2 regions of the Thalassospira sp. SN3W genome follow, and region 1 is predicted to be linked to the other one. Evidence: predicted binding sites of a transcription regulator. Region 1 holds the regulator's gene; the other holds the start of a gene.
The links. Region 1 encodes HrcA, which represses chaperone genes, less so after heat shock. Its sites were predicted from a motif close to GTTAGCACTCNCCNNNGGNGAGTGCTAAC; they were not measured.
Positions count from the first base shown of each region.

Region 2: the regulator HrcA is predicted to act here: its motif matches at 2,239-2,267, upstream of groES (co-chaperone GroES).

Region 1 covers NZ_CP121124.1:1,932,459-1,936,881, reverse strand. Annotated here, with positions in the region: gene P8T57_RS08585 (winged helix-turn-helix domain-containing protein) at 1-221, shown strand, start outside; gene P8T57_RS08580 (NAD-dependent deacylase) at 228-980, opposite strand; gene grpE (nucleotide exchange factor GrpE) at 1,132-1,773, opposite strand; gene hrcA (heat-inducible transcriptional repressor HrcA) at 1,823-2,881, opposite strand; gene rph (ribonuclease PH) at 3,218-3,934, shown strand; gene rdgB (RdgB/HAM1 family non-canonical purine NTP pyrophosphatase) at 4,034-4,423, shown strand, end outside.
Region 2 covers NZ_CP121124.1:576,082-580,504, reverse strand. Annotated here, with positions in the region: gene rfbD (dTDP-4-dehydrorhamnose reductase) at 1-436, shown strand, start outside; gene rfbA (glucose-1-phosphate thymidylyltransferase RfbA) at 440-1,321, shown strand; gene rfbC (dTDP-4-dehydrorhamnose 3,5-epimerase) at 1,330-1,893, opposite strand; gene groES (co-chaperone GroES) at 2,331-2,618, shown strand; gene groL (chaperonin GroEL) at 2,678-4,333, shown strand.

The sequences.
Region 1 (4,423 bases):
CGTTCGGGATTAATCTGAATGAACTGCGCACCAGCCGCAGGCCGCTTTGCCGGGAATGCCTGGATTGGAGCGCCCGACAATCTCATTTGGCAGGGTCGTTTGGTGCTGCGTTACTGGACCGGTTTTATGATCTGGGCTGGGCACACCGAAGTAAGGAGTCGCGTGTGGTGATTTTCAGCCCCGAAGGCGAACGCAACTTCAAGGCGCTGTGCGATAGTTAATAGTTGTCAGACTTGATCCATCAATAGGCTGTCGACCAGTGCCGGAACCAATTCAGTCGCCAGGCCATATGAACTGTGATCAAACAAGGACGCCCCGGAACCAGGTTCCAGGTTGATCTCGACCGTTTCTGCACCAGCTTCTTCACTGGCGATTTGGACGAACCCGGCAGCCGGATAAACGTTCCCTGATGTGCCGATGGAAATGAATAGGCCACATTTGGAAAGAGCAGCATAAATGCGTTCCATTTCAAGCGGCATTTCCCCGAACCAGACAACGTGTGGGCGTAGGCCCCCGGTTTTGGTGCAGGAGGTACAGGGAGTGTCTCGTCCCAGTGGTGCAGACCAGACCGTCAGAAGCCCGCAATGATTGCAGCGGATTTTCAGCAATTCGCCATGCATATGGATAAGGTTTTTTGATCCGGCGCGGTCATGGAGATCGTCGATATTCTGGGTTACCAGCAGAACGTCGCTTGGCCATCTGGTTTCGAGCCGGGCAAGGGCAAGATGCGCCTTGTTTGGCTGTATCGCAGGGTCAAGCAGCCCTGCGCGTCTGTCATTGTAAAAGTGATGTACGAGATCGGGATTGTTGATGAATGCCTCAGGCGTTGCGACTTCGGAAATGTCATATTTTGCCCAGATACCATCTGGGTCGCGGAAGGTATGCAGGCCGCTTTCCTTCGAAATACCGGCCCCGGTCAAGATAACAATCGTTGCGGCTTCATCGCGCAGAATATTGATAATGTCAGGACGAAGCGGCATGGCGTGTTCCGATGTCATTGTTGCAACCAAGCCAGATTAGACCTGAAATGGACAAAATAAAACGGCCCGCCGTGAAAATGGCAGGGCCGTTTAAATATTTGATCTTTCAAAACCGGTTTGCGGATTCCCGACCAGAAATCAGCCAGCGCTATCAGGCAGAGGTGTCAACATTGCTGCCAGGTTCGTCGTTTTTTGCGGCTGCCTGACCGGCGGGGTTTTTGGTGACCCCGACCATTGCCGGGCGCAAAAGGCGACCTTTGAGCACGTAACCGGCCTGCATTACCTGGGCGACATGGCCGTCTGGATAAGCAGGATTTGGCATTTCAAACACGGCTTGATGATGATTGGGGTCAAGTTTTTCCCCAAGCGGTTCAAGCTTTTCAACGCCGTTCTTTTCCAGTGCCTTAAGAAGCGTCTGTTCGGTCATTTCAACGCCTTCAACCAGCTTTTTCATCGTCGGGTCGGCATTGGACGTGTCGCCAGCAGCCTCAAGGGCGCGGCGGAGGTTGTCACCTACATCAAGCAGTTCGCGGGCAAATTTGGTAATCGCATAGTTCCCGGCGTCCTCGACGTCTTTCTTCGCGCGACGGCGCGTGTTTTCCACCTCGGCGACGGCGCGCAATAGGCGGTCTTTCAACTCAGCAACTTCTGCTTCAAGTGCTGCAACCGGATCTGTGGTGGCTTCGCCACCTTCGGCTTCGGTTGCTTCTGAGACGACATCCTCTGCGGCAGTTTCTTCTGCCGACGCGGCATCATGCAGATCGTCCTGGTTGTTCTTTGCGGTTTCCGACATGGCTAACCTGTACCTTCAATTTGTGTGGCCTGACACGCAGCGCCAACGTTTATCCAATCAGTCGCCCGACCAGCTTGGCGGTGTAATCGACCAGCGGAATGATCCGGGCATAATTGATCCGGGTCGGCCCGACAACCCCGATTGCGCCCACAATGCTGCCTTCGGCATTCTGATAGGGCGAAATCACCATCGAAAGCCCCGATCCGCCGAACAATTTGTTCTCGGACCCGATGAAAATCTGCACACCTTGGGCAATCGTGGTGACATCAAGCAATTCAATCATCTGATCGCGTGCTTCGAGCACGTTGAACAGCCTTCTTACGGTTTCGAGCTGTTCGATCGTGTCGATATTTTCAAGCAATTGCGACTGGCCCTTTACGATCAGGGACGAACCCTTGACCCCGCCGGCCCATGTCGCAAGTCCGGCATCAATCAGTCCAGCCGACAATTCGTCGAGTTCCTGTTTGATGCGGTCGCGTTCCAAACTCATCAATTGCCGGGCGTCATCAAGTGTCTTTCCGGCCAACCGGGTATTTAGATAGTTCGATGCTTCTGTCAATGCCGAGGTCGGCAAATCGGGCGGAACATCAAGGATACGGTTTTCAACATTACCGGTCTGCGAAACCAGAACCGCAAGGACCTTGCCCGGCGAAAGCGCAACAAATTCAATCTGTTTTAAACGGATTCCATCGGTTTTCGGTGCAACCACAAGCCCTGCACAGCGTGACAGCCCTGAAAGCATACTTGTGGCCTCGCCCAGCATCTGATCAAGGGAATATCCGGCCTGCTCGCAATTTTTGGTCAATTGATCGCGCTCGGCATTTGGCAGATCACCGACTTCCATCAGGGCATTGACGAAAAGACGCAGGCCTTTCTCGCTTGGCAATCGACCGGCCGAAACATGGGGAGCAACCAGAAGCCCCATTTCCTCAAGATCGGACATGACATTGCGGATGGTCGCCGCCGAGAGGTTTTCTGACATGCGGCGTGCGATGGATCGAGATCCGATCGGTTCGCCGGTTTCGACATAAGCATCTACGATCTGGCGAAAGACTTCGCGGGATCGTGCGTTCATGTCGCCCAGCAATGTGTCGTCAAACAGCGCCATGTCAAACCTGTCAAAACCAAATGTGTAGCGTGGAATTTAGTAAGGTGTCGGGCAGGCGTCAATGAAGCTGGCAGATTGGTGATAGCTGGTGGACGGGAAAACGATGGTATCAATCAGCAAGTTAGTCCTGCCAAATCTTTGAATTCGTCGCGAATCGAGTGCCATTTATGGTTTTTGCGCGTGGATCTGAGGCATGGTGTTGCTGGGATTTTGCCGTTATTTTCGGGGAAATTGCTGGACCTTTGATACGATGCTCAGTAGCTTTGGCCGCAATTTCAGCCATCGTTGATCAGCCATGCAGGTTGATCCGACTCAGAACAAAGAGGTTCAGACCCCATGCGTCCATCCGGCCGTAATTTCGATCAGCTTCGCGACGTTTCCATTGAGACAGGTGTTTCCAAATATGCAGAGGGCTCCTGCCTGATTAAATTTGGCGATACCCATGTGATTTGTACCGCGACGGTCGAGGACAAGGTGCCAGGCTGGATGCGTAATTCCGGCAAGGGTTGGATCACTGCAGAATATGGCATGCTGCCGCGTGCAACCGACAGCCGAATGCAGCGCGAAGCTGCACGCGGTGGTCAGTCGGGCCGGACTCAGGAAATTCAGCGCCTGATCGGGCGTTCGATCCGTGCGGTCGCTGACCTTAAGGGCATGGGTGAAATGCAGATGCGCCTTGATTGCGATGTTATCCAGGCTGATGGCGGAACACGCACCGCATCAATCACGGGTGCCTATGTTGCCGCCCATCTAGCGTTTCAGGGCGTACGCCGTCTTGGCCTGATCAAGGAAATCCCGTTGACTCAGCCGGTTGCCGCAATTTCGTGCGGTATTTATCAGGATGAAGCGGTTCTTGATCTTGATTATGCCGAAGACAGCAATGCGGGTGCGGATGCGAACTTTGTTCTGGCGGGCAGTGGCGGCATTGTTGAGGTTCAGGCGACCGCGGAAGATGTGCCGTTTGATCGTTCTGCTTATGACAAGATGTTTGAACTGGCGGAAAAAGGCTGCAAGGAACTGTTTGCCAAACAGCGAGCAGCGATTGGCATCTAAGAATTTATTCGGGCGAGCCGGGATATGGCTCGCCCGATATTGTTTTTGCGGTTTTCACCCGTCTTCGTCTTAACGACCCGAATATCTCTAGGCAGCATCATGGCCCGTCGCTTTACGGAAAAAAAACTCGTTATCGCCAGCCACAACAAAGGCAAGATCAAGGAGATTGCCGAACTGCTTGATCCGTTCGGGATCGAAGTGGTTTCAGCAGGCGATTTGAATCTTCCCGAACCCAAAGAAAGCGAAAACAGTTTTATTGGCAATGCACAGCTGAAGTCATTGGCGGCAACAAAGGCCGCCAATCTGCCAGCCCTGTCTGATGATAGCGGCATGGCGGTTTCCGCCCTTGATGGGGCGCCGGGCATTTATTCAGCGCGCTGGGCCGGGCCGGACAAGGATTTTGATATGGCGATGGAAAAGGTCCAGAACGGGATCGGGAACCATCCTGACCGCCGGGCGGCCTTTATCTGCGCCTTGTCTCTGGCTTGG
Region 2 (4,423 bases), 1.4 Mb from region 1:
GTTTGGCAAGAATTTCGTCAAAACGATGCTGGGATTGATGACCCAACGTGATGTTCTGACGATTGTGAATGATCAGCATGGATGTCCGACATCGGCAATTGATCTGGCGAATGCGACCTTGCGATTATTACCGGTGATACTTGATCTGAACTTTAACGGGTTTGGGACATACCATCTTGTTTCCGATAATCAGATGACGTGGTTTGATTTCGCCAAACGTATTCAGGATGCAGCGATTGCGCAGTTTGGGGCAAGCTGGACCGGAAAAAATTGCAGGATTAATCCGGTAAACTCGGATGCCTTTCCAACGATTGCCAGGCGTCCAGCCTATTCCATAATGTCGACACAGAAATTTACCGATACTTTCGGTTATGGGCTGCCCGATATTTCGGAAAGCCTTCCGACATGTTTGAACAACCTTGAAGCGGGCAGATAGAAAATGCGTAAAGGCATCATTCTTGCGGGCGGAACCGGATCGCGGTTGCATCCGTCGACAATGGTTGTGTCAAAGCAGCTGTTGCCGGTTTACGACAAGCCAATGGTCTATTACCCGCTGACGACATTGATGTTGGCCGGGATCAGGGAAATCCTTTTGATCAGTACGCCGCGCGATTTACCGTTATTTCGTGAGCTGTTGGGTGATGGTCAGAGGTGGGGGCTTCAGATCGAATATGCAGTTCAGGAAGAGCCCCGCGGTCTTGCCGATGCGTTTCGGGTCGGTGCTGCGTTTATCGGCGATGACCCGTGCTGTCTGGTTCTGGGGGATAACATATTTTTCGGGCATGGCCTGACCGAGCTTCTGGTCAACGCGATGAAGCAGACCACCGGCGCAACGGTTTTTGCCTATTATGTGCAGGACCCTAAACGTTACGGTGTCGTCGAATTCGATAACAAGGGAATGGCAAAGGGAATTGAAGAAAAGCCGAAAGAGCCGAAATCGAATTATGCCGTGACCGGGATATATTTCTATGACGCGCAGGTCGTTGAAATCGCAAGATCCATAAAACCATCGGCGCGTGGTGAGCTTGAAATTACCGATGTCAACAATGCGTATCTGGAACGTGGGCAGTTGCATGTAGAAAAGATGGGGCGCGGATATGCCTGGCTTGATACAGGAACCCATGGTGCGATGCTTGACGCCGCAAACTTTGTTGAAACAGTAGAAAAGCGGCAAAGCCTTAAAATTGCTTGCCCCGAAGAAATAGCATTACGCACAGGTCTGATTGATGAGGGGCAATTTGAAAAGCTGATTGATGCCTTTGGTGCCAGCTCGTATCGCGACTATCTAATATCCGTTTTGCGCAGCCTGCATCGGATGTAGACGACAGTTCAGTTTTCGTCTCTAACTGTTTCAAGATACTTTTTGAACGACATCGCATTGGTATCTTTGGCTGACAGTATCAGCTGGCTTTCATCCACCGGCCAGTTGATGCCAAGATCCGGATCGTTCCATAGAATAGCATGCTCGGCCGAAGGGGTGTAAGGCCTGCTGACTTTGTAGACGACTTCTGTGTCGGGGGCGAGCGTCAGAAAACCATGAGCAAATCCGCGCGGAACAAAAATCTGGTTCCAGTCATCGGCGTTGATTTCGGCAATAACCGATTTGCCAAGTGTTGGCGAATTGGGACGAATGTCGACGGCAACGTCTAGGATTCGACCGCGCAGAACCCGAACGAGTTTGTCTTGGGCATACGGTTCGCGCTGGAAATGCAGGCCGCGCAAAACACCGGGGCTTTTGGAAAAGGAATGGTTATCCTGAACGAAATCCTGCGTGATTCCGGCCTGTGAAAACTCCTCCTGATTATAGGTTTCGGAGAAGAATCCCCGCTCGTCTTCGAATTTTCTCGGGAAGAGCAGTTTGACCTCGGGAATTTCCAGAGATTCGATCTTCATAAAATCACCATTTGGGGATCCTAGTGGTCCAGTCGGGCTAATAACCTACAAGACGAATATCCTACTTAGCATAACTTATAAAGATGCGTTGGGGATTTGGTCAAATCAACGCCAATGAGTTTATGCTGGCGAATGAAGAATTTCGGAAATCGTGTCACAATATTGCCCTTTGTCATGTGAGGTGTCGCGTGATAGGCATGGCATCAGAAAATGATCGTGGCGCGGCGCGTGGGCGAAGCGCGTCGGCTTCATTCTCGCAAGTGCGAGAAAATCCCCAAAATCATGACATTTTTGCGTCCTTTTGTTCTCTTCTGTTGACAAATTCCGATGGCTTCAATACATGCTGTTAGCACTCGCTGGGGGTGAGTGCTAATACGGACTCATCCCGGTTAGTTTTGTACTTAATCGAGCCATACTTAAACACGGAGTTGTCTAACATGAAGTTCCGTCCGTTACATGATCGTGTGCTGGTCCGTCGTGTCGAATCCGACACCAAGACTGCCGGTGGCATCATTATCCCGGATACCGCGAAAGAAAAACCGCAGGAAGGCGAGATCATCGCTGTCGGTTCCGGTGTTCGCAAAGAAGACGGCTCGCTTGTCGCGCTTGACGTCAAGGCTGGTGACAAGGTTCTGTTCGGCAAATGGTCGGGCACAGAAGTCAAGGTCGATGGCGAAGAGCTGCTGATCATGAAAGAGTCCGACATTATGGGCATCATGGAATAAGTCAGCCTTTTGGTGACTTAAATCCACGTTCATCCGTCTCATAGAGAGGAAAGAATACTATGGCTGCTAAAGAAGTAAAATTCTCCACCGACGCCCGCGCCAAAATGCTGCGCGGTGTCGACATCCTTGCTGATGCCGTTAAAGTGACGCTCGGCCCGAAAGGCCGTAACGTTGTCATCGAAAAATCCTTTGGCGCACCGCGCGTGACCAAGGACGGCGTTTCGGTCGCCAAGGAAATCGAACTTTCTGACAAGTTCGAAAACATGGGCGCACAGATGCTGCGTGAAGTGGCTTCCAAAACCGCCGATCTGGCTGGTGACGGCACCACCACCGCAACCGTTCTGGCACAGGCAATCGTTCGTGAAGGCAACAAGTCCGTTGCTGCTGGCATGAACCCGATGGACCTGAAACGCGGTATCGATCTTGCGACGACCAAAGTAATCGAAGCCATCCAGAGCCGCGCTCGTAAAGTTTCGGGCAAGGACGAGATTGCACAGGTTGGTAACATTTCGGCCAACGGTGACCGTGAAGTCGGCGACATGATCGCTGAAGCCATGGAAAAAGTTGGCAACGAAGGTGTTATCACCGTCGAGGAAGCCAAGGGCCTGCACACCGAACTCGACGTTGTCGAAGGCATGCAGTTTGATCGTGGTTACTTGTCGCCGTACTTCGTAACCAATCCGGAAAAGATGGTTGCCGAACTCGACAACCCGTATGTTCTTCTGTTCGACAAAAAAGTTTCCTCGTTGCAGCCGCTGCTGCCGCTTCTGGAAGCTGCCGTTCAGTCGGGCAAGCCGCTTCTTATCATTGCTGAAGACGTCGAAGGCGAAGCTCTTGCGACCCTCGTCGTCAACAAGCTGCGCGGCGGTCTGAAAATCGCTGCTGTCAAAGCACCGGGCTTCGGCGATCGTCGCAAAGCAATGCTCGAAGACATTGCCATCCTTACCGGTGGTCAGGTTGTCTCAGAAGATCTTGGCATCAAGCTTGAGAGCGTTACGCTCGATATGCTCGGTACCGCGAAATCGATCACCATCACCAAAGAAGAAACCACCATCGTTGATGGTGCCGGTGAGAAAGCCCAGATCGAAGCCCGCGTTGGCCAGATCCGTGCACAGATCGAAGAAACCACTTCGGATTATGACCGCGAGAAACTGCAGGAACGTCTTGCCAAACTCGCTGGCGGTGTTGCCGTGATCAAAATCGGTGGCGCTTCGGAAATCGAAGTGAAAGAACGCAAAGACCGCGTTGACGATGCCCTGCACGCAACTCGCGCTGCTGTTGAAGAAGGTATCGTTGCTGGTGGCGGTACGGCTCTGCTGTACGCGACCCGCGCTCTTGACGGTCTTGAAGGTGTAAACCATGACCAGACCATCGGTGTCGACATCGTTCGTCGCGCGCTGCAGGCTCCGGTCCGTCAGATCGCTCAGAACGCAGGTGTTGATGGCGCAGTTGTCGCTGGCAAGCTGCTTGAGCAGGACGATGTTGAATTCGGCTTCGACGCCCAGAAAGGTGAATACACCAACCTGGTCAAAGCCGGCATCATCGACCCGGCCAAAGTTGTTCGTACTGCCCTGCAGGACGCAGCATCGGTCGCAGGTCTGCTGATCACCACCGAATGCATGATCGCTGAAAAGCCGGAAGATAAATCCTCCGGTGGCGCGCCTGACATGGGCGGCATGGGTGGTATGGGCGGCATGGGCGGTATGGGCTTCTAAGCCTTACCACCAACCGACCTTCTTGCTACGGAAAGGGTCTCGCATTTGCGAGGCCCTTTTTGTTTTTGTATCGATTGCGATAAAAATCCC